2 regions of the Roseateles sp. PN1 genome follow, and region 2 is predicted to be linked to the other one. Evidence: predicted binding sites of a transcription regulator. Region 2 holds the regulator's gene; the other holds the start of a gene.
The links. Region 2 encodes FNR, which switches genes on or off when oxygen is low (the NO sensors DNR and NnrR bind a similar motif). Its sites were predicted from a motif close to TTGATNNNNATCAA; they were not measured.
Positions count from the first base shown of each region.

Region 1: AABB87_RS08575 (DUF2189 domain-containing protein) is a predicted target of FNR. The motif match lies at 1,844-1,857, and genes of this name have one in related genera.

Region 1 is NZ_JBCARA010000004.1:310,687-314,551, reverse strand. Features, by position in the region: gene AABB87_RS08585 ([protein-PII] uridylyltransferase) at 1-671, shown strand, start outside; gene mnmH (tRNA 2-selenouridine(34) synthase MnmH) at 693-1,754, shown strand; gene AABB87_RS08575 (DUF2189 domain-containing protein) at 1,901-2,692, shown strand; gene AABB87_RS08570 (DUF2788 domain-containing protein) at 2,698-2,907, shown strand; gene AABB87_RS08565 (YitT family protein) at 2,915-3,544, shown strand; gene AABB87_RS08560 (alpha/beta hydrolase) at 3,567-3,865, opposite strand, start outside.
Region 2 is NZ_JBCARA010000002.1:498,188-502,052, forward strand. Features, by position in the region: gene hemN (oxygen-independent coproporphyrinogen III oxidase) at 1-1,042, opposite strand, end outside; gene fnr (fumarate/nitrate reduction transcriptional regulator Fnr) at 1,266-2,000, shown strand; gene AABB87_RS04840 (hypothetical protein) at 2,127-2,474, opposite strand; gene AABB87_RS04845 (hypothetical protein) at 2,476-2,739, opposite strand; gene ccoG (cytochrome c oxidase accessory protein CcoG) at 2,792-3,865, opposite strand, start outside.

The sequences.
Region 1 (3,865 bases), on a different contig from region 2:
CGCTGGAGCTGAGCTACTTTGCCCGCCACGAGGCCAGCGAGCTGGCCTGGCATGCGCGCTCGCTCTGGCGCCATGTGGGCGCGGGCCAGGCCATCGTCAGCGCCCGCCCCTCACCGGTGGGAGAAGGCTTGCAGGTGTTGGTCTACTCGCCCGACCGGCCCGATCTATTCGCCCGGCTATGCGGTTACTTCGACGGCGCCGGCTTCAACATCCTCGACGCCAAGGTGCACACCACCCGCAATGGCTATGCGCTGGACACCTTCCAAGTCGCCAGCCCGGATCTGGACCTGCATCACCGCGATCTGGTCTCGCTGGTGGAAACCAAGCTGAGCCAGACCCTCAATGCGGCCGGACCTCTGCCGGAGCCGCGTCGCGGCCGCCTGTCGCGCCGGGTCAAGAGCTTCCCCTACACCCCACGCATTGCGCTGCGGCCGGATGAGCGTGGGCAGCGTTGGTTGCTGTCCATCAGCACCACCGACCGCGCCGGCTTGCTCTACGCCATTGCTCGTGTGCTGGCGCGTCACGGCATCAATTTGCAGCTGGCCAAGATTTCAACGCTGGGCGAGCGGGTCGAAGACACGTTTCTGGTCGACGGCCCCTCCCTGCAACTCAACCGCGCGCAGTTGCAGATCGAGAGCGAATTGCTCGACGCCATCGCCTTGCCCAAGTAAGCCAAAGACCAAATTGAAATCATGAGCCCACGCCCACAAGTCATCGACGCGGCGCAGGCCCTGGCCGCCCCACAGGCATTCGACGCCGTCATCGACGTGCGCAGCCCTTCCGAATTTGCCGAGGATCACTGGCCCGGCGCCCTCAACTGGCCGGTGCTGGGTGATGAGGAGCGCCGCATCGTCGGCACGCTCTACAAGGCCTCGCCCTTCGAGGCGCGCAAACTCGGCGCCGCCCTGGTGGCGCGCAATATCGCCAAGCATCTGGACACCCATGGCGCGGACTTGCAACGCAATTGGCGCCCGCTGGTCTACTGCTGGCGCGGCGGCCAGCGCTCCGGCGCCATGCATTGGTTCTTGGGGCAGATCGGCTTCAAGTCCCTGCAATTGGTGGGCGGCTACAAGGCCTACCGCGCGGAAGTGCGATCCGGCCTGGAGACCATGCCGCTGGGCCTGCAGCTGCGCGTTTTGTGCGGCCGCACCGGCACGGGCAAAACCCGTTTGCTGCACGCGCTGCAGGCCCAGGGTGGCCAGGTGCTGGATCTGGAAGGCCTGGCCATGCACCGTGGCTCGGTGCTGGGCGCACTGCCGGGCCAGCCCCAGCCCAGCCAGAAGCGCTTTGACTCCCTGCTGTGGCAAGCCCTCAAGTCCATGGACCTGAGCCGGCCCATCTTCGTGGAAAGCGAGAGCCGCAAGATCGGCCAGTTGCGCCTGCCCGAGCCGCTGCACGCCGCCATGCGCGCCAGCGCCACGATTTTCTGGGTCGAGATGCCTGACGAGGCCAGAGTGCAGCTGCTGCTGCAGGACTATGCCCATTTCATCCAGCAACCCGAGGCTTTCTGCGCGCTGATGGACTGCCTGGTGTCCCTGCGCGGCCGCCAAAAGGTGGAGCGCTGGCAAGCCCTGGCCCGCGAGGGCGACTTCGCCAGCGTCTTCGCCGAGCTGATGCGCGAGCATTACGACCCCGGCTACGAGCGTTCACTCAGCGGCCACTATCCCCAGTTGGCACAAGCCCAGCGCTTGCATCTGGCCGACGGCGAGAGCGCCAGCTTGAATGCAGCGGCGGCGCAATTGCTGCAGGGCTGAGGCGCGCAGCGTCCCGCCAAAACCCCAAGGGCGCCGAGGCAAGCGGCGGTCAATAATGCAGCGAAGAGTTTTTCCGATCCGGACCTGACTTGATGTTGCTCAAGCCGCTTTGGCGCGCTGCGCGGCATCATCCACGCTGACACATCATGCCCATGCTCGAAACCGAAAAAGCCCTGCAGCAATCACGCCAGTTTGGCGTCAAGCCCATTCCCCTATTGCGGCCGCTGGGCTGGCTGGCGCGGGGCTGGCAAGATCTGCTGCGCTGCCCGGGCGCTTCGCTCTTGCACGGCCTGGTGATGGCCCTGGTAGGTGGCCTGATCCTCTGGCTCGCCCGCGACCGCTTCTGGCTGCTGGCCGGCGCCTTCAGCGGCTTCTTGCTGGTGGCACCCATTCTGGCCACCGGCCTCTACGTGATCAGTCGTGATTTGGAAATGGGCCGCGAGCCCAGCCTAGCCCACGTCATCGAAGCCTGGCGCCCGCGCGATGGCCGCTTGGTCGTCTTCGGCGTGCTGCTGGCGTTTGCCGGCATTGGCTGGGTCACCACCTCCGCCGCCCTGATCACCGGTTTTGCCGAAGCCCCGATCAACACGCCAGATCAATTTTTGCGCCATGTGGTGCTGAATGAAGACTCCCATCTGTTCGAGGCCTGGCTGGGCCTGGGCGCCTTGCTGGCTGCGCCCATGTTTGCCTCCACCATGATTGCGGTGCCGCTGATGCTGGACAGCAAGGTCGGCGAAGTCAGCATCCTGGGCGCGGTATTCACCAGCTGGCGGGTGGTGATGGAATATCCGGCCCCCGTGGCCTTGTGGGCCGCCCTGATCATGCTGCTGACCCTGCTGGGCATGGCCTCGGCCATGTTGGGTTTGATCGTGGTCCTACCCTGGTTGGGCCATGCCAGCTGGCATGCCTACCGCGACCTGGTGAAGAAAGCGCAGTAGTTGCCATGTTTGGATACACCGAGCAACAAATCGCCCAGTTCGGGCTGACCTGGGGCGTCACCGCCTTCATGGTCTATATGATTTTCATCATCCTGCAGCTGGCTCGCGAGTCCAAGGCCGGGCGCTTCGGCACCTTTGTGCTCTTGCTGGCTCTGGGCTTTGGCATGGTCGGCTTCATTGCCAAAGGCATCGTCAAATGGTGGATGAACGGATGATCCAGGCATGAAGCCCATCGACAAACTGCGCGCGGCCAGCCGCAGTTTCAAGCACAGCAATTTCGAGGACGTGCAGGCCCTGATTACCGGCACCTTGTTCGTCGCCTTGGGCGTGGCCTTGTTCAAGCAAGTCGGCATGTTGACCGGCGGCACGGTGGGCATCGCCTTTCTGATCCACTATGCCTCGGGTCTGCCTTTTGGCGCCCTCTTCTTCACCATCAATCTGCCCTTCTACTGGCTGGCCTATCACCGCATGGGCCCGGCCTTCACCGTCAAAACGGTGCTGGCCGTGGGCCTGATGTCTGCGCTGAGTGAGGTCTTGCCGCTCTGGCTGCAGTTCAGCCTGCTCAATCCCATCTTCGCCGCCATCGCCGGCGGCCTGCTGATTGGCGCGGGCATGTTGATTCTGTTCCGCCACCGCGCCTCGCTGGGTGGCCTCAATGTGCTGGTGCTTTATCTGCAAGAGAAAAAGGGCTGGCCAGCCGGCTATGTGCAGGCCGCACTGGACGGGCTGATCTTGCTCAGCTCACTGGCCTTTGTGTCACCCAGCCGTGTGGCCCTGTCCTTGCTGGGCATGGCCGCCATCAACGCCGCCTTGGTGGTGAATCACAGGCCGGGCCGCTACACCGCCGTCTGAGCGGACAGCAAACGCCCGCCGCTTAAAGCAAGGGGCTGTACCAACGCAGATCCAACAGACGCCGGGCCAGCAAATGGCTTCGGCCGGCCGGGTCGGCCAGGTCGTGCAGGATGTCGAAGTGGTTGCAGCCCGCAATCTCCTCACACACCGGCACCGCGCGCGCCCCCCAGGCCTGGCGGATCAAGCGATTCTGGCGCTTGAATTCGGCACTTTCATCGGCACCCACCACGGCGCAGAACGGCGCCTCGGGCGCCGGGAAATGCACCGGACTCAAGCGCCGCACGGCCGCGGCGTCGAGGCGCAAATCGGCCTGCAGAAACG
Region 2 (3,865 bases):
CCGACACACCCAAAGCAATCAGGTCACAGTCCGGCTGGGTGCTGTAGCCCTGGAAATTGCGATGCAGGCGGCCCTGGCGCTTGGCCACAGCCAAAGAGTCATTCGCCAAGGCGAAATGATCCATGCCAATATAGCTGTAGCCATGCGTCATGAAGCCTTCAATCGCGCCATGCAACATCGCCACCTTGGCGGCACCCGGCGGCAGTTGGGCTTCGTCGATACGGCGTTGCGGTTTGAAGCGCTGCGGCAAATGAGCGTAGCCGTAAAGCGCGATGCGATCCGGCTTCAAGGCACCCACTTGTTCGATGGTGCGCGCAAAAGACTCAGGCGTTTGCAGCGGCAGGCCGTAGATCAGATCAACATTGGTGGACTCAAAACCCAGCTCGCGCGCTGCCGTCATCAAGGCCTCGACGCTGGCAAAGCTCTGCTGGCGATGCACCGCCTTTTGAACATGCGGGTCAAAGTCTTGCACGCCGAAACTCAAGCGATTGAAACCCAGGCTGCGCAGATGCTTGAGGCGATCCACATTGACCGTGCGCGGATCCACCTCGATGGCCATCTCGGCACCAGCAACGATGCGGAAGCGTTCACGCAAGGCCTGCACCAGGCCCGTCAACTCTTCATCGCTGAAGAAGGTCGGCGAGCCGCCACCCAGATGCAGCTGAGACACCCCGGCGCCGCGCCCCAGATGCGCCAGCGTCAAGTCCATCTCGGTGATCAAAGCCTGCAGGTATTCAGCGGCTTTATCGTGATGCTTGGTAATGACCTTGTTGCAGGCACAGTAGTAGCACACCGATTCACAAAACGGAATGTGCACATAGATCGACAAGGGCGCAGCGCCGCCGATCTGCGAGCCTGTGGCCCGTTGCACCAAAGCCTGCGCGTAGTTTTCGGCGGTGAAGGCCTCAACAAAGCGATCCGCGGTCGGGTACGAGGTGTAGCGTGGCCCGGACACATCGAAGCGGCGCAACAGGTCTTCGTTGATGATGCTCACGGCGGAGTCTTTGCCTGACAGGACTTGGGGCTGGGTGATAGAAACCATGGCTCGCATATTGCCAAGCCCGCCACACAAGCGATTGACCGAGATCAAGTTTGGCCTCATTCTTTGCCCTAACAATCGCATGCATTGCGCATTGGGCTTGAGCTAAATCATGTTTGGCGAAGCCGATAGGCGGCGAGCAGACGTTCGATTCGCCGCCTTGCCCCGAACAGATGCCGGCAACGGCGCCTGCCCACTGCGATATGCGTCATCCATAATGCACTCCATGAACGTCACCGTACCTATCAAGATTGAACCGCTCAAGGTCGCCTGCTCCAGTTGCAATTTGCGCGAGCTTTGCCTACCCGTTGGCTTGTCGTCGGGTGACCTCGAGCAGTTAGACGAGTTGGTGGCCACGCGCCGCCAGGTGTCGCGCGGCGACACCTTGTTTCGCAGCGGCGACCCCTTTCAGTCGCTTTACGCGGTGCGCACCGGTTTTTTCAAGACCTGTGTCTCTTCAGAAGATGGCCGCGACCAGGTCACCGGCTTTCAAATGGCGGGCGAATTGCTAGGCTTGGATGGCATCAGCACCGACCGCCACAGCTGCGACGCCGTGGCGCTGGAAGACTCGCAGGTCTGCGTGATTCCCTTCGAACAGCTGGAAGAGCTGTCGCGTGAGTTCACCGATTTGCAGCGCCAGTTCCACAAGATCATGAGCCGCGAAATCGTGCGCGATCACGGCGTGATGCTCTTGCTGGGCAGCATGCGGGCGGAAGAGCGCCTGGCGGCTTTCTTGCTAAACCTGACCCAGCGCCTGCAGGCGCGCGGCTTCTCGGCCGCCGCTTTGGTGCTGCGCATGACGCGCGAGGAAATCGGCAGTTATCTGGGCCTGAAGCTGGAAACGGTCAGCCGGACCTTCTCGAAGTTCCAGGAAGAAGGCCTGCTGGAAGTGAAGCAGCGCCACTTGCGCATCCTCGACCAAGCCGGTCTGCAGAAGCTGGTCAATAACGGCACTTGCTGAACTGAGGCAGGCGGCGGGCGGCTGAGCCGCGCCAGCGGCACAATGAAAGAAGGGCTGAGTGGTACTCAGCCCTTCTTTTATTCATTCAGGCATTCAGCGCCGCCCGAGCGAGCGGCCTGCGGCAGCCTACTGCGGCCAACGCCGCGGGTGAATAGCCTGGGGTGCATCAGGCGTCTCCGGCAAGGTGGCCAGCATCAGGCTGATGCTAGAGGCCAAGCTGATGACACTCCAAAAAATCAGAAAGCTGAGCGTGTAGACGGCCTGCCGGGAGAGTTCCATGCGCTCGCCACCGAACCAGGTCAAATCGCTGGGGTCAACCACCGAAAACACCAAGCCCTCGGTCACCCCTGCCATCACAAAGGCCGGCCAGGCGATTGCCATCGCCCAGCGCGCCAATCTGGACGTAGGCGGCGGCAAATCCACCGCAAAGGTGGCGTCGTCCGACTCAACACGATTGCGGGGCTCGGTCTTCATTTCATTGCGCGCCGGTGGCAGCGTGGTTGCGGCCCTTCATGGCCGGCGCCAAGGAGGCTGGATCGGCTTCCTTGGACGCCTTGCCCACATAAGTAGTCTGCACCTTGGACTCATCCAGCACCGTCTCGGGGAAATGCAGGGCCAGGAACAGGGTCACAAAGCTGGCGATCACCACCACACCCGGGCCACCCCACACCAGCCACATGAACTTCTCACGCCACCAGGGGCTAGCGGAATCGGTCGTGCGTTTGTTTTCTTGACTCATTGCGTCAACTCCTGCTCTGCAAGGACTTCTTGTTCAAATGATTCGTTAGCGCTCAGCGCGGCACGACAAAGGTCGATTTTTCCTTGATCTCGATCTTGCCGCTGGCAACACCCGCCTTGTCAACCGCCTGCCCCATCAAGGCAAAAGAGATGGGATGCGCACCGACACCCGCTTGCGCCGCTGACTCAGGCGGAATTCGCACCGCCACCGACACCCAGCGCGCTTCGGCAGGCGCCAAGACCAAGCTCACTGGCTTGCCCAAGGCAATGCCTTCCATGCCCTTGACGCTGAGGCTGCACTGCTGCGCGCCCTCGGTCGCATTCATGATCTGCAGGCGGTAGAGGTTTTCGATATAGCCGTCTTCCACCAAGCGCGACAGCACGCCACGGTCACGCACCACATCCAGTTTGACGGGGCTGCGCAAGAACAAGAGGCTGGCCAGCAAAGCCGTACTCAGGGTCACCAGCACCACGCTGTAAATGATGACGCGCGGGCGGAACATGCGGCGCAACTTCTGCGCCGGGCTGAGGTGCTGGGCCAAGCCATTCTGGGTGTCGTAACGAACCAGCCCACGCGGGTAGTTCATCTTGTCCATCACCTGATCGCACACATCGATGCAGGCGGCGCAGCCGATGCACTCGTATTGCAAGCCCTTGCGAATATCAATACCGGTGGGACAAACCTGCACACACAAGGTGCAGTCGATGCATGAGCCCAGGCCGGCGGCCTTGGCATCGACCTTCTTGCCACGCGAACCGCGCGGCTCGCCACGCTCTTGGTCGTAGCTGATGATCAGGGTGTCTTTGTCAAACATGGCGCTTTGAAAGCGCGCATAAGGACACATGTATTTGCAGACCTGCTCGCGCATATAGCCTGCGTTGCCGTAGGTGGCAAAACCGTAAAACAGCACCCAGAACCATTCCCAGGGGCCAAAGCCCAAGGTGAAGGCCGAAGCCCACAGTTCTTTGATGGGGGTGAAGTAGCCAACAAAGCTGAAGCCGGTCCACAAGCCGACCGCAATCCAGGTCAGTTGCTTGCCGCTCTTACGCCACAGTTTGTTGAAATTCCAGGGCGAAGCGTCGAGTTTCATGCGCGCTTGGCGATCACCCTCGAACTGCTTCTCGAT